DNA from 2 places in the Micromonospora sp. LOL_015 genome. Region 1 is predicted to be linked to the other one. Evidence: predicted binding sites of a transcription regulator. Region 1 holds the regulator's gene; the other holds the start of a gene.
The links. Region 1 encodes HrcA, which represses chaperone genes, less so after heat shock. Its sites were predicted from a motif close to GGTTNGCACNCTCNNNNNGAGNGTGCNAACC; they were not measured.
Positions count from the first base shown of each region.

Region 2: groL (chaperonin GroEL) is a predicted target of HrcA. The motif match lies at 2,843-2,873, and genes of this name have one in related genera.

Region 1 covers NZ_JBHMIO010000010.1:42,376-50,359, reverse strand. Annotated here, with positions in the region: gene ACFHWU_RS11600 (PhoH family protein) at 1-592, opposite strand, end outside; gene ACFHWU_RS11595 (HIT domain-containing protein) at 721-1,071, opposite strand; gene ACFHWU_RS11590 (16S rRNA (uracil(1498)-N(3))-methyltransferase) at 1,118-1,861, opposite strand; gene dnaJ (molecular chaperone DnaJ) at 1,905-3,038, opposite strand; gene hrcA (heat-inducible transcriptional repressor HrcA) at 3,109-4,131, opposite strand; gene ACFHWU_RS11575 (DUF4870 domain-containing protein) at 4,524-5,093, shown strand; gene hemW (radical SAM family heme chaperone HemW) at 5,183-6,406, opposite strand; gene ACFHWU_RS11565 (enoyl-CoA hydratase-related protein) at 6,424-7,224, shown strand; gene ACFHWU_RS11560 (hypothetical protein) at 7,376-7,984, shown strand, end outside.
Region 2 covers NZ_JBHMIO010000029.1:31,463-39,446, reverse strand. Annotated here, with positions in the region: gene ACFHWU_RS21125 (S8 family serine peptidase) at 1-936, shown strand, start outside; gene groL (chaperonin GroEL) at 1,029-2,651, opposite strand; gene ACFHWU_RS21115 (cold-shock protein) at 3,161-3,364, opposite strand; gene ACFHWU_RS21110 (serine hydrolase) at 3,661-4,527, shown strand; gene ACFHWU_RS21105 (GNAT family N-acetyltransferase) at 4,722-5,225, shown strand; gene paaN (phenylacetic acid degradation protein PaaN) at 5,296-6,972, opposite strand; gene ACFHWU_RS21095 (GNAT family N-acetyltransferase) at 6,987-7,984, opposite strand, start outside.

The sequences.
Region 1 (7,984 bases):
GACGCAGGTAGGGGTCGATCTTCTCGTAGAGCGTGCCGGGCAGGAAGCCGAGCCGCTCACCGGCCTCGACCGCCGGCCGGGTCAGGATGATCCGGTTGACCTGCTTGGCCTGCAGTGCCTGCACCGCCTTGGCCATCGCGAGGTAGGTCTTGCCGGTGCCGGCGGGGCCGATGCCGAAGACGATGGTGTGCGCGTCGATTGCATCCACGTACCGCTTCTGGCCCAGGGTCTTGGGCCGGATGGTCCGCCCGCGCCGAGAGAGGATGTTGAGGGTGAGCACGTCGGCGGGGCGTTCGCTGCCGCCCTGCGCCAGCATGCCGACGGTACGCCGGACCGCGTCGGTGGTCAGCGTCTCGCCCTTGGCGATGAGCTCGAGCAGCTCACTGAACAACCGCTCGGCCACCGCGTTGTCCGACGGCACACCGGTGATGGTGATCTCGTTGCCGCGTACGTGGACGTCGCTGGCGAGGGACTGCTCGACCAGCCGCAGGATCTCGTCGCCTGCGCCGAGCAGGTTGACCATGATCTGCGGGTCCGGGACGGTGATCCTGGTCTGCACCCGGGCCTGCCCGGGAGGTGGAGTGCCGGTCATGGGTCGGCCTGACGGCCTTTCGCACCTGCTTCCATCTCAGCGCCCCGACCCGGTCGGCCGCGGCGGGCGGACTTGCTGCCATCGTATCCGCTCAACGCCCGGCGCAGCGGCTCCATTTCCGCCGGTTGTCACCGGGACAGCAGCGGACCGAGCGGTGCCCCACCGAGCACGTGGGCGTGCACGTGGAACACCTCCTGACCGGCGTACCGGCCGGTGTTGAAGATCAACCGGAAGCCGTCCGCAGCGAGCCCTTCGGCCTGCGCCACCGCGGCCGCCGTGGCCAGCAGCTCGCCCGCGACGGCGGGGTCTGCGGCGGCCAGGGCGGCGACGTCGGGGTGGTGCTGCTTCGGTATCACCAGCGCGTGGGTCGGTGCCTGCGGGTGGAGGTCCCGGAACGCGACCGTGTTGGCCCCGTCGTACAGCAGGGTGGTCGGCAGTTCCCCGGCGGCGATCCGGCAGAAGACACAGTTGTCGCTCACCCGACGGATGGTAGCGGTGATCGGGTCCGGCCGGTCCACCGCCGCGCTACCAGCGCCCCAGCCGACCGGAGAGCAGGGCGAGTGCCGCGACACCGGCGGTCGACGTCCGCAGCACCGCCGGGCCGAGCCGCACCGGCCGGGCCCCGGCGTCGACGAAGGTGGCCAGCTCGGCGTCGTCGATCCCGCCTTCCGGCCCCACCACCAGCAGCACCGACCCGGTGGTCGGCAGGTCGGCGACGGCCAGCCGCTGCTGCGCCGACTCGTGCAGGACGAAGCCGGCGGCGGACGCCGCGCACCGGGCGGCGACCGCGTCGGTGGGCTCGGCCGGCTGCTGGTCGGAGCCGCCGATCGTCGGCAGCCACGGCCGGCGGGCCTGTTTGGTGGCCTCCCGCGCGGTGTCGACCCATCGTCGCCGGGCGCGGGCACCACGGTCGTCGCGCCAGCGGGTCACCGATCGGGCGGCCGCCCACGGGACGATCTCGTCGACCCCGACCTCGGTCATCGCCTGCACCGCCAGCTCACCCCGGTCGCCCTTGGCAATGCCCTGCGCCACCACCAGCCGGGGGTCGGCGGCGCTGACCTGCCCGGTGTCGAGGATCCGCAGGTCGAGCTGGTGCCGGCCGACAGCCTCGACCACCGCGTCGGCGACGCCGCCGCGCCCGTCGGCGAGCCGCAGCCGCTCGCCGAGACGCAGGCGGACCACCGTGGCGGCGTGGTGGCCCTCCGGCCCGTCGAGGGTGTGGGTCGGCCCGGTCGGCAGGCGGTCGACGAGAAACAGTGGGGCGCTCACGTCGGATCGGTCCTCCGCTGCTGCTCGCTGGCCGGACGGCGGGTCAGCCGTGGCCGTTGAACGCGTCGCGCATGCGGGAGAAGAATCCGCCCTGCTTGGTCAGCTCGGCGACCTCCTCGCCCCGGGCCTTGGCGAACTCCCGCAGCGTCCGCTCCTGCTCGGCGTCGAGCTTGGTCGGGGTACGCACGTCGAGGTGCACGTAGAGGTCACCGCGGCCGGTGCCGCGCAGATGCGGCACGCCGCGCCCGCGCAGCCGCAGCGTGGCACCCGGCTGGGTGCCCGGCTTGACGTCCACCGGCTCGTCGCTGTCCAGGGTCCGGATGGTCAGCCGGGTGCCGAGCGCCGCGGCGGTCATCGGCACGGTGACCCGGCAGTGCAGGTCGTCGCCCTTGCGGGAGTAGACGTCGTGCGGCTGCTCGTGGATCTCGACGTACAGGTCACCGGCCGTGCCCCCGCCCGGCCCGACCTCGCCCTGCTGGGCCAGCCGGATCCGCATCCCGTCCTCCACCCCGGCGGGGATCTTGACGGTCAGCGAACGTCGGGTCCGCACCCGGCCGTCGCCGGAACAGGTGGTGCAGGGGTGCGGGATGACGGTGCCGTAGCCCTGGCAGGCGACGCAGGGCCGGGACGAGACCACCTGGCCGAGGAAGGTCCGTTGCACGGACTGGACCTCGCCGCGCCCGCCGCACGCCTCGCAGGTCGCCAGGTGGGTGCCGGCTGCGGTGCCCGCGCCGGAGCATGTGGTGCAGATCACCGCCGTGTCGACGGTGATCGGCGCTTCCACGCCGAACGCGGTGTCGGTCAGATCGAGCTCCAGGCGCAGGATCGCGTCGGCGCCTGGGCGGGTCCGCGACCTCGGCCCACGGGAGCCGGCCGCTGCCCCGAAGAAGGCGTCCATGATGTCCTGGAAGCCGACGAAGGGCCCGGCCCCGCCGGGGCCGCCGCCGGGCGCGCCGCCGGGTGCCAACGGGTCGCCACCGAGATCGACGATCTGCCGCTTCTGGTCGTCGGAGAGCACCTCGTACGCGGCGTTGATGTCCTTGAACTTGTCAGCCGCCACCGGATCCGGATTGACGTCCGGATGGTACTGCCGGGCCAACTTGCGGTAGGCCCGCTTGATGTCGTCAGCGGAGGCGTCCCGGCTCACGCCGAGAATCCCGTAGTAGTCCTTGGCCACTGCGTCTGGTGTCCTCATGTGTCAGTCTCGCATGTGCAGTTCGCCGGGTCGTTTTGATCCTGCCCGCCGGTCAGTTCTGCGCCAGCAGATCGCCGACGTAGCGTGCCACGGCGCGAACCGTGGCGATGGTGCCGGGGTAGTCCATCCGGGTGGGCCCCAGCACGCCGAGGCCACCGACCATAACGGTGCCCGGACCGTAACCGGTGCTGACCACGGATGCGGCCCGCAGGTTGTCAACCTCGTTCTCGTCGCCGATGCGGACCCGCAGGGTGCTCGGCTCCACCTCGCCGATCAGCTTGAGCAGGACGACCTCCTCCTCCAGTGCCTCCAGTATCGGACGCAGGGAGCCCTGGAAGTCGAGTAGTCCCCCTCTGGCCAGGTTAGCGGTCCCGGCCAGGGCGAGGCGTTCCTCGTGCCGCTCGACCAGCGTCTCCAGCAGGACCGTCGAAAGCGTGGTCATCGCCGGTCGCAGGTCCGCTGGCACCTCGTCGACCAACGCCTGGACCAACGGCGGAGTGTCGGAGAGCCGACAGCCGTCGAGCTTCTCGTTGGCCAGCCGACGCAGGTCGGTCACGTCGTCGGCACTGATCGGGGCCGGCAGCTCCACCAGTCGCTGCTCGACCCGGCCGGTGTCGACGATCAGGACCAGCATCAGCCGAGTGGTCGAGATCGGCACCAGCTCCAGGTGCCGGACCGACGACCGGGACAGGCTCGGGTACTGCACCACCGCGACCTGGCGGGTGAGCTGGGCGAGCAGCCGGACGGTGCGGTGCACGACGTCGTCGAGGTCGACGGCGCCGACGAGGAAGCGTTCGATCGCCCTGCGCTCGGCCGGGCTGAGCGGTTTCACCCGGGACAGCCGGTCGACGAACAACCGGTAGCCACGGTCGGTCGGGACCCGCCCGGCGCTGGTGTGCGGCTGCCGAATGTAGCCCTCCTCCTCCAGCACCGCCATGTCGTTGCGGACGGTCGCCGGTGACACTCCAAGCTGGTGCCGCTCGACCAGCGCCTTGCTGCCGACCGGCTCCTGGGTGGCGACGTAGTCCTCGACGATCGCCCGGAGCACGTCGAGTTTGCGGTCGTCGAGACCCATCTGCACCTCCTTCGCCGGCACCGGTCGGACCGGTCACCGGTCGGACCGGTCCGAGGCTACGGTCCCGGCCGTCGCGGCGGCCGGTGGGTGGCCGGACCAACGACGCCCCTGCTGGCACTCGCCGGCTGTGAGTGCCAGCATACGTCGATCGGGCCGGGCCGGCGATGATCAGTTCGCCGGGCGGGGGCGTACCGGGCGATATGTCACCAAGCGCACTCACCCGGGTCGGATCGGTCGGCCGGCGGGGCTCCGCAAGCCGGCCGGCGGGCCAGAGAAGCCGGCCGGCGGGCCCCACACAAGCCGACCGACCAGCGGAGACGGCCTGCCCGGACGGGAAAATCGTCGGCGGGGCTAACTGGCGCGGCTTGATCCCTCCCCCTACCGTGTCGGGCATGACTGAACCACCTCGCCCACCAGGGGAGAACGGTCCCGGCGGCATGCCGCAGGACCCCAACTCCCCGCCGCCACCTCCAGCGTCCTACTCGATGCCGGGCGAGGCCTCCTCTCCCGGATACCCCCCGCCGCCCGGCGGCGCGAGCCCGCCCCCCGGCGGATACCCCCCGCCCGGCGGTTTTCCGCCTGGCGGTCCGGCGTACGGAGGTCAACCCCCGTCCGGTTACGCCACCAACGACGACAAGACCTGGGCGCTGATCGCCCACTTCGGTGGCGCCCTGGGCGCGTTCATCAGCTTCGGGCCGCTCGGCTTCGTCGGCCCGCTGATCGCCTACCTGGTCAAGGGTCAGCAGTCACCGGCCGTACGGGCGCACGCGCTGGCCGCGCTCAACTTCCAGATCCTCTGGTCGGCGATCGCCTTCGTGCTGCTCTTCATCAGCTGGTGCCTGCTGTTCATCCCCAGCCTGGTGGTGTTCGCGATCCAGATCATCTTCGGGATCATCGCGGGCGTGAAGGCCAACGAGGGGACGCTGTACAAGTACCCGATGTCCGCCAATTTCATCAAGTGACGCCGCTCGCCCCCGGATCCGTAACCGGCTCCGGGGGCGTCACGGTGGTGACAACGGGCCATCCCACGGAGAGTCGCCCAGCAGCGGTTTCACGGCAGCAGGTCCCGCACGACCGCGTCGGCCAGCAGCCGACCGCGCAGGGTCAGCACCGCCTGCCCGGCGGCGAGTGCGCCGGGGTCGAGCAACCCGTCGTCGCCGGCCTGGCGGGCCGCGCCCCGGCCGGCCGGGGCCAGTCGCGTCAGCGGCAGCCCACTGGCCAGACGCAACCCCAGCATCACCTCTTCGACCTGCTGCTCGGTGCCGGTGAGCAGTTCCCGGCCGTGGCCGGGCGACCGGCCGGCGGCCAGCCGCTCGGCGTACGACCGGGGATGCCGCACGTTCCACCAGCGGACCCCGCCGACGTGGCTGTGCGCCCCCGGCCCGAGCCCCCACCAGTCGCCGCCGGTCCAGTACAACAGGTTGTGCCGGCACCGGCCGGCGGCCGAGCGGGCCCAGTTCGACACCTCGTACCAGTCGAATCCGGCGCCGGACAGGGCCGATTCGGCGGCGAGGTAGCGGTCGGCGGCGACGTCGTCGTCGGGATACGGCAGTTCGCCGCGCCGCATCCGGGCCGCCAACCGGGTGCCGTCCTCGACGATCAGCGCGTACGCGCTGACGTGGTCCACCCCGGCCGCCACCGCCGCCGCCAGCGACTCGTCGAAGTCCGCCGCGCTCTCCCCCGGCGTACCGTAAATCAGGTCGAGATTGACATGCTCGAATCCGGCGTCCCGGGCCTCCCGGGCGGCGGTGACCGCGCGCCCGGGCGCGTGCCGGCGGTCCAGCACGGCGAGCACCGCCGCCGCGGTCGACTGCATGCCGAGCGACACCCTGGTGTAGCCGGCGGCCCGCAGCGCCCGCAGCGACGCCGGGGTCACCGACTCCGGGTTGGCCTCGGTGGTGACCTCCGCGTCGGCGGCCAGCCTCCAGGTGGCGTCGATCGCGTCGAGCAGCCGGGCCAGCGCGTCGGCCGGCAGCAGGCTCGGCGTGCCGCCGCCGACGAAGACCGTGTCCACCTGCTGTGGCGGGCGGGCGGCCAGGACCTTCGCGGCCAGTTCCAGCTCGGCCAGCACGGCGTCCAGGTACTCGCCGATCGGCGCGCTGCCGCCGAGTTCGGCGGGCGTGTACGTGTTGAAGTCGCAGTAGCCGCAGCGGGTGGCGCAGAACGGCACGTGCAGATAGACCCCGAAGCCGCGCCGGCCGCTGCGGGCGAGCGCGGACGGCGGCAGCGCCCCGTCGGCGGGCACCGGCGTACCGGCGGGTGGTGCTTTCGGCATGGGACTAGTGTGCCGGCATGGATGAGCCCCGACCCACCAGGTCCGCGCAGCCACTGATCCGTACGGCCACCGCCGCCGGGATCGCCACCCTGACCCTGGACAGCCCGGGCAACCGCAACGCGCTGTCCACCCCGTTGATGACCGAACTGCTCGCCGGCCTGGCCGAGGCGGTCGCCGACCCGCAGGTCCGGGTGGTGGTGCTGAGCCACACCGGTCCGGTCTTCTGCTCCGGCGCCGATCTGAAGGAGACCGCCGAGGCGTACGCGACCCGGCGGGTACCGGTCGGGATGCTCGGCGACGTACTGGCGGCGCTCTGGGAGTGCCCCAAGCCGGTGGTGGCCCGGGTCGGCGGCCCGGCGCGGGCCGGCGGGCTGGGGCTGATCGCCGCGGCCGACATCGCGATCTGCGACGCGGCGGCCACCTTCGCCTTCACCGAGGTACGGCTCGGAGTGGTCCCGGCTGTGATCTCCGCCACTGTGCTGCGCCGGCTGCAGCCGCGGGCAGCGGCGCAGCTGTACCTCACCGGTGAGCTGTTCGACGGTGCCCGGGCGGCGCAGATCGGTCTGGTCAGCGCCGCCGTACCGGCCGGGGAGTTGGACCCCGCGGTGACGGCGAGCTGCGCTGCACTGGTCCGGGGCGCCCCGGACGCCCTGGCCGGCACCAAGCAGCTGCTCCGCCGCACCCCGGCGGCGGAAATCCGGGCCGATACGGCCGAACTGCGTGAGCTTTCCACCGGATACTTCCTCTCCGAAGAGGGCCGCGAGGGCGTACGGGCGTTCCGCGACAAACGCGACCCGAGCTGGCTGCCGGGGCGGTGACCATGGATAGTCGCCCCGAAACGGGGTATCTCCGGCGTAAGGGGTCGAGGCGTACGGCGTAAGGGCCGGCGTACGACAAGTGCGGGACCCGCTCCCGCTGGACGACACAACCGTCCCTGGTGTACCAAAGGTCCCAGCAACACGCGTGGGGGTGACGGTGCGGGCTCGGACGGTGCTGGTGCTGGTCGCCGTGCTGGCGGCAATCGCCCTGTTGGGCGGGGTCGGCCTGGGCCGGTGGATCGGCGATTTCGCGTTGCCCGGTGGCTGGCGGGGCTGCACGGTCAAGCTGCCCGACTCCATGCCCGGGGCTGGCGACAGCCAACTGCGTCGGGTGTCGCTCGATCCGGAGCAGATGGCGAATGCCGCGACGATCGCGGCGATCGGGGTGCAGCGGGGGCTGCCGCCCCGTGCCGTGGTGGTGGCGCTAGCGACCGGGTTCCAGGAGTCCAAGCTGCGCAACCTGACCGGCGGCGACCGGGATTCGGTCGGGTTGTTCCAGCAGCGGCCCAGCCAGGGGTGGGGCACGGTCGAGCAGATCCGCGACACCAGGTTCGCGACGAACGCGTTCTACGCCGGCCTGGAACGGGTCCGGGGTTGGCAGGACATGCGGGTCACCGACGCCGCGCAGGCCGTCCAGCGGTCGGCCTTCCCCGAGGCGTACGAGAAGTGGACTGACGAGTCGCAGGTGCTCACCGTAGCGCTGCTCGGCGAGGCCACCGGCGCGGTTGCCTGCACGGTGACCCGGGATCCGGTGATGCGG
Region 2 (7,984 bases), on a different contig from region 1:
AACATCACCATGCTCGGTGCCGAACGGGTCTGGACGGAGCTCGGTGTCGACGGCGCCGGCATCGTGGTCGGCGCCTCGGACTCCGGGGTGGACGGCGACCATCCGGCGCTCGCGGACGGGTTCCGGGGCGGCGACGACTCCTGGTTCGACCCGTGGAACGGCACCGGTACCCCGACCGACAACAACGGACACGGCACCCACACGCTCGGCTCGGCCGTCGGCGACACCTCGATCGGCGTCGCCCCGGGTGCGTCCTGGGTCGGCTGTGTCAACCTGGACCGCAACCTCGGCAACCCGGCACGCTACCTGGACTGCCTGCAGTTCATGCTGGCCCCGTTCCCGACCGGGGGCGACCCGTTCGCCGACGGGCGACCGGAACGCGCTCCGCACGTGCTCACCAACTCCTGGGGCTGCCCCGAGCTGGAAGGCTGCGACCTGAGTTCGCTGCGGCCGGCCACCGAGGCGCTGGCCGCCGCCGGGCTGATGATGGTGGCCGCGGCCGGCAACACCGGCCCGTTCTGCAGCTCGGTCGATGACCCGCCGGCCCCGTACACCGATGTGCTGACCGTCGGCGCGGTAGACGCCGACCGGGAGGTTACCGACTTCTCCAGCCGGGGCCCGGCGCCGGACGGCACCGTCAAACCGGACCTGGTGGCACCGGGCGCCGACGTGCTGTCGGCGATGCCCGGCGGCGGGTACGCGGCGCTGGACGGTACGTCGATGGCGACCCCGCAGGTGGCCGGGGTGGTGGCGCTGCTGTGGTCGGCGCGACCGGAGCTGATTGGTGACCTGGACGGCACGGCGCGGATCCTGCGGCAGACCGCCGCCGAGGCCGGCCTCGGCGGCGGTGACACCTGCGGTGACCCGGCGAACCTCACCGGCGCCGGTCTGGTCGACGCGTACGCGGCGGTGCACGCCGCCCGGTCCGGCGGCTGATCGCCGCTCGGCCGGAGACGCCGCAGGGCGGTTACCGGGAAGCTGCCCGGTAACCGCCCTGCGGTTCTGTCGCTACTGCGGCGTGGCTGGACTCAGAAGTCCATCTCGCCGCCGCCCGGCGCACCCGCCGGGGCCGGGGTCTTCTCCGGCTTGTCCGCCACCACGGCTTCGGTGGTCAGGAACAGCGCCGCGATCGACGAGGCGTTCTGCAGCGCCGACCGGGTCACCTTGGCCGGGTCGATGATGCCCGCCTGCAGCAGGTCCACATAGTCGCCGTTGGCGGCGTTGAGGCCGTGGCCGGCCTCCAGGTTGCGGACCTTCTCCACCACGACGCCGCCTTCGAGGCCGGCGTTGACGGCAATCTGCCGCAGCGGGGCGTCCAGCGCGATCTTCACGATCTGCGCGCCGGTCGCCTCGTCGCCGACCAGGTCGAGCTTGTCGAAGGCGGTCTTGCCGGCCTGCACCAGAGCGACGCCACCACCGGGGACGATGCCCTCCTCGACGGCTGCCTTGGCGTTGCGCACCGCGTCCTCGATGCGGTGCTTGCGCTCCTTGAGCTCCACCTCGGTGGCCGCGCCGACCTTGATCACCGCGACGCCGCCGGCCAGCTTGGCCAGCCGCTCCTGCAGCTTCTCGCGGTCGTAGTCGGAGTCGCTCTTCTCGATCTCGGCCCGGATCTGGTTGACCCGGCCCTGGATCTGCTCGGCGTCGCCGGCACCGTCGACGACCGTGGTCTCGTCCTTGGTCACCTGGACCTTGCGGGCCCGGCCCAGCATGTCGATGGTCACCGCGTCGAGCTTCAGGCCGAGCTCCTCGCTGACGACCTGGCCGCCGGTGAGGATCGAGATGTCGGTCAGCATCGCCTTGCGGCGGTCACCGAAGCCGGGAGCCTTGACGGCAACCGACTTGAAGGTGCCGCGTACCTTGTTGACGATCAGGGTGGCCAGCGCCTCGCCCTCGACGTCCTCGGCGATGATCAGCAGCGGCTTGCCCGACTGCATGATCTTTTCCAGGATCGGGAGCAGGTCCTTGACCGAGGAGATCTTGCTGTTGACGATCAGGATGTAGGGGTCGTCGAGGACGGCCTCCATCCGCTCCGGGTCGGTCCAGAAGTAGGGCGAGATGTAGCCCTTGTCGAAGCGCATACCCTCGGTGAGCTCCAGCTCCAGGCCGAAGGTGTTGCTCTCCTCGACGGTGATGACACCTTCCTTGCCGACCTTGTCCATCGCCTCGGCGATGATCTCGCCGACGCTGGCGTCTCCGGCGGAGATCGACGCGGTGGACGCGATCTGCTCCTTGGTCTCCACGTCCTTGGCGAGCTTGCTCAGCTCCTCCGCGACGTTGGCGACGGCGGCCTCGATGCCCCGCTTCAGGGCCATCGGGTTCGCGCCGGCCGCGACGTTGCGCAGGCCCTCGCGGACCAGGGCCTGGGCCAGGACGGTCGCCGTCGTCGTGCCGTCACCGGCCACGTCGTCGGTCTTCTTGGCGACCTCCTTGACCAGCTCGGCGCCGATCTTCTCGTACGGGTCCTCGAGCTCGATCTCCTTGGCGATGCTCACACCATCGTTGGTGATGGTGGGAGCGCCCCACTTCTTTTCGAGCACGACGTTGCGGCCCTTCGGGCCCAGCGTCACCTTGACGGCGTCGGCGAGGGTGTTCATACCCCGCTCGAGACCGCGGCGCGCCTCTTCGTCGAACGCGATCATCTTGGCCATACGGCGTTGTCCTCCTGGACGCTCGCAGCACCGGAGCCGGTCAGCTCCGCCATGCCGCCTGCTCTACGCACCTTCGGACGTCGCTACCCAATGACAGTGACGTCCGCCGGCCGGGCCGGATAGCCCGCGACGACCGGCCATCTCCGTCACCCCGCGAAGCGGGACGACGGCGGTGGCCCCACCGCCCCGACCTTTGGCACTCCCGGTTGGCGAGTGCCAATCCTTGTTTAGCACTCTCCCCTGTCGAGTGCAAGCGAACAGCAACTTGCCGCCCGACGTACCCCTTCGGGCCGCACGGCCGCAGACGGCGGTCACGGTCAAGATCGGGTGGGCAGGATCGCCGGGCGGCGAAACGATGAAAGGCGCCGGCTCCACGAGGAGAACCGACGCCTTGCGGGTGCGCAGACCTGTGTCGAGCTATCAGCTACGTCGCCGTCCGGTCGGGCGGCCGCACCGGCCACCGAACGCGCAGTTGGCCAGCAGGGTGACCGCGCCGGCCAGCAGGGTGACTAGGCGATGACCCGGACCCTCTCCGCCTGAGGACCCTTCTGCCCCTGAGCGATCTCGAACTCGACGCGCTGCCCGTCGTCGAGCGCCTTGTAACCGTCCATCTCGATGGCGGAGAAGTGGACGAAGACGTCCTGACCCCCGTCGACCGCGATGAAACCGTAGCCCTTTTCGCTGTTGAACCACTTCACGGTGCCCTGTGCCACGGTGCACTTCCTCACTTCTGTCGTGCCGGGCCTCTGCCGGCCCTCTGACCGGCGTGTTCGCCGGCCGGAGCCACCGATCGGGACTCTCGTACGGGTTGCCCGAGTACAGCAGCCGGAATCGCACGCTACACGAGGTCTGACGGCACCGCACTATCCCAAAAGGGGACATCAACCCCCAGTCAAGTCTCCCTGGCACCACATTTCGTTGACCACGTGTGTCCCGTACACCGCAGAACGTGAAGCCCGGACGGCATCGCGCGCCTGGCAGCCGGGCCGCCCGACGGTCGGACCGCACCGTGCCCCGACGCGACCGCGTCCGCCAACGCCACCCGGCGGCCGCCGCCGTCGGGCTACTCATCGTGCTGTCGGCGTTCACCGGCGGCCTGCCCGGGGACGCCGGCAAACCACCGCCGCGCGAGCCGGGCTGGACCGTCGCCGACCAGGACCACGACCACCAGCAGCGCAGCGTGTTGCTGCGCGCCGGCCCGGTGCCGACACCGACCGACGGATTCTTCTCCTGGGCGGCGCTGAACCGGCGTACCGGGCTGATCACCGGGTCACCGAACTTCACCGCGCAGAGCGACACCATGTCGTTGATCAAGGTGTGGCTGGCTGCCGACGACCTGCGCCGCGCCGACGAGCAGGGCAACATGCTCCGGACACCCCAGCTGGCCCAGCTGTCGTCGATCATCCGGGACAGCGACAATCCCGGCGCGGACGCCACCTACGACCGGGTCGGTGGCCGGGAGTCCATCGAGCGGATGGTACGGCTCTGCGGGCTGACCGACTCGGCCCCGGAGCGCGACCGGTGGAGCAACACGGTCGTTTCCGCCCGCGATGTCACCAGGCTGGGGCGCTGCATCGCCGACGGACGGGCGGCCGGGCCGCAGTGGACGCCGTGGCTGCTGTCCGAGATGCGCGCCGTCCGCGGCGCAGGCGACTTCGGCCCACGGGACGCGCTCACCGCCGAGTACGCGGCCACCATCGCCATCAAGAACGGCTGGCTGCTGCGCGACGAGGACGGGCTCTGGCACATCAGCTGCCTCGCGATCGGGGAGACCTGGGTGATCGGCGCGCTGGCCCGCTACCCCGGGCGGCAGGGGCTCGACCACGGCATCGCCTACTGCCGGCAACTCGGCACGGCTTTGTTGCTGGTCGCGTGACCCCGTTGCCGGCGAGGGCGCGACCGTCGGCGGCTGGTGGCGTGACCGGTACGGGCCGGGCCGAAGGCGGGATTCCGGTTGTCTGCGAAGCCGCGCCGGGCGAGCATGCCGACGTGGAAACTGGGACCGGCCCCGCTCACGTCGTACCGCCGGTGGCCGCGGTCCGGCGGATCCGGGCCGACGACGCCGCCCGGATGCGCGCGCTGCGGCTGGAGATGCTCGCCGATTCGCCGCTGGCGTTCATCGAGCGGCTCGCCGACGCGGCGGCCCGTCCGCTGCACGAGTACGCCGAGCGGGCGGCCCGGTCCGCCGTCGGTGACCTGATCGCCCAGTTCGTGGCCGAGACCGGACCGGCCACCCCGGAAGCCGGCCCGGCACCGGCTGGCGAGCCGGCCGGCCGGCGGTTCGTGGCGCATGCGGGAGCGCACGTCTGGCGGGACGACGCGTCGGTGTCCGTCCTGTTCGCCGTCTACATCAGCCCGGCCTGGCGCGGCCGGAACCTGCTCGCCGAACTGGTCGACGCGGTCGCCGCCTGGTCACGCGCGACCGGTCGGCCGGAGCTGCTGCTGGAGGTGGTGGTCGGCAACGACCGGGCGGTACGGGCGTACCAGCGGCTCGGCTTCGCCGACACCGGCGTGCGTCTGCCACACCCGACCCGGCCGGACCTGACCGAGTTGCAGATGCGCCGGCCGGCGTGACCGGCCCGGCCAGCTGGCCGGGCCGGTCGGCATCCGTGGCGGGTCGGACGTGCCGGCGGGACTGGACGTTTCAGACGTGCCGGCGGGACTGGACGATCCGGAACCGGCCGGCGACGTACGCGCCGTCGGTCAACGCCGAGTTCGCCGCGGCGTTGGCACCGCTGGCGTGGAAGTCGGAGAAGGCGGCCGACTGGTTGACGAACACCCCGCCGGTGAGGTTCGCCGACAGGTGCACACCGACGTCCAGCGCGGCGGCCTCCACGTCGGCGAGCACCTGCTGGTCGGTCGAGTAGACGCCGGCGGTCAGCGCACCGCGGGCTGTGACCGTACGCCGGAATACTTCGACGCTGCGCGCGGTGGACCCGGTGGCGACGACGAAGCTGACCGGCCCGAACCACTCCCGGCCGTAGACGTCGTCGGCGTCCGCGCCCAGCTTGACGACCAGTGGGGTACGCACCACTGCGTTCGGGTACGCCGGGTGGCTGATCTCCCGCGACTCCAGCACCGGCTCGCCGAGCTTCGCCGCTGCGGCGAGCCGGTCGAGGACCGCGTCGTCGACGATCGCGCCGATGAGCTCGACCGCCCGCGCCGGATCGCCGGTCAGTTTGCCGATCGCGGCGGCGATGCCGGCGGCCACCTCGTCCGGGCTCTTGCGCCCCTGATCGGTTTCGATGCCGCCGGCCGGCACCAGGATGTTCTGCGGCGTGGTGCACATCTGTCCGCTATAGAGTGACAAGGAGAAGGCGATGTTGCGGCACATGCCGACAAAGTCCGCCGTGGAGTCGACGATGATCGTGTTGACGCCGGCCTTCTCGGTGTAGACGGTGGCGTGCCGGGCGTTGGCCTCCAACCAGTCGCCGTACTCGGTGGAGCCGGTGAAGTCGATGATCCGCACCTCGGGGCGGCCGGCGAGGACGGTCGCCAGCCGCTCGCCCGGCGCCTCAGCGGCGAGCTGCACCAGGTTGGGGTCGAAGCCGGCCTCGCTGAGCACCTCGCGGGCGTAGCGGACGGTGATCGCCAGCGGCAGCACCGCGCCGGGGTGTGGTTTGACCAGCACCGGGTTCCCGGTGACCAGGGAGGCGAACAGCCCCGGGTAGGAGTTCCAGGTCGGGAAGGTGTGGCAGCCGATCACCAGGGCGACGCCGCGCGGCACCACATGGAATGTCTTGGTCATCCGCAGCGGCTCGCCGCGGCCGGTCGGCTTCTCCCAGCCGGCGGTGCGCGGGTGGCGGGTCATCTCGGCGTACGCGTAGGCGATGGCTTCCAGGGCGCGGTCCAGCGCGTGCGCCCCGCCGGCCTGGAACGCCATCACGAACGCCTGACCGGTGGTGAACTGCACCGCGTTGGCCAGCTCGAAGCTGTGTTCGTGCAGCCGGGCGAGAATCTCCAGACAGACGCCGGCCCGACTGCGCGGTCCGGCGTCACGCCAGGCGGGCAGCGCGGCCTGGGCGGCGGTGATCAGCTGGTTGACGTCGGCGCGGGGGTACCGGACGCCGAGTTCGATGCCGAACGGGCTGTCGTCGGTGGCGACCGCTTCGCCGGTGGCGGTGGGCTGGTCGAGGGGGAAGTCCTTGCCCAGATAGGCGTGGAACGCCGCCGCGCCCTCGGCGGCGGCGTGTTCGCCGTAGATCCGCGGGCTCGGCGACTCGGGGTAGGCCGACCAGTAGTCGCGTTCGGCGATCGCGGTCAGCGCGCGGGCCAGGGTGTCGGCATGCGTGACGTACAGCGGGTGCGGGGTCTCCGTCATTCCGCCATCATGCCTCAGATGGTCTGCTGCCAGTTCTGCCAGATGTCGACCGCCCGGAAGCCGATCGCCTCGTTGATCGCGATCATGTGCTGGTTGCTGTCGGCGTTCCAGGTGTCGATCACCCGCAGCGCCGGTTCGTGGCGCAAGGTGAACCGCAGGTTCTCGATCTTGACGATGGTGCCCAGCCGGTGTCCGCGATGATCCGGGGCGACGATGGTGATCTGCTGGTAGGCGTGCCAGTCCGGTTCGGCTGGCCGGGTGATGTTGCTCCAGGCGACGATCCGGCCGCTGTCCAGATGCCGGGTCACCGTGTGGTAGCTGCGGGTGCGGGCCGCTTTTCGGGCCAGATCCGCTTCGTGGATCCGGTCGGCGTCGACGTTTTCCGGCTCCCACTCCAGGTCACCCATTGGCGAGTCGGTCACCATCCGCCCGTCCAGGTAGGCGAGATCGGCGCGGTACTCCTCCGGGCAGGGCCCGACCCAGGTCAGCAGCTCGTAGCCAGGGGCGCGGTGCCAGTACTCGGCGAGCATCATGTCGAGCGCCGGCTGGTCGACGGTGTCGATTTCGAGCCGACGGCGCGCCTCGACCAGGGCCGATTTGACCCCCATGGCGTGAGCGAAGGCGGTCGGCGCCGGGTCGCGGGCGACGCCGCCGGGCATGGTGTCCGCCGAGTGCCCCATGATCCGGGTCCGGCCGGTCTCCCGGACCCGCCGCACGGCGTACGCGTACAGCGCTCGACCGATGCCGCGCCGCCGGTGCGCGGGGGCCACCTGGATGTCCACGCCGACGTTGTCGAGGTTGTCGAGCAACGGGAACTCCATGGCGACCAGCCCGACCGGTACGCCGTCCACACTGGCCAACGCGGCTTCGTACCGTACGCTGTGCCGCTGATGCCGCAGCAGGGCCTCGAACCACTGCCGGGGCGCCGGCGGCATGTCCGGGACAAAGCGGGCCGACCGCCTGATCTGGTACGCCTGCTCGAAGGCGGCCTCGTCGGCCGGATCCAGCGGGG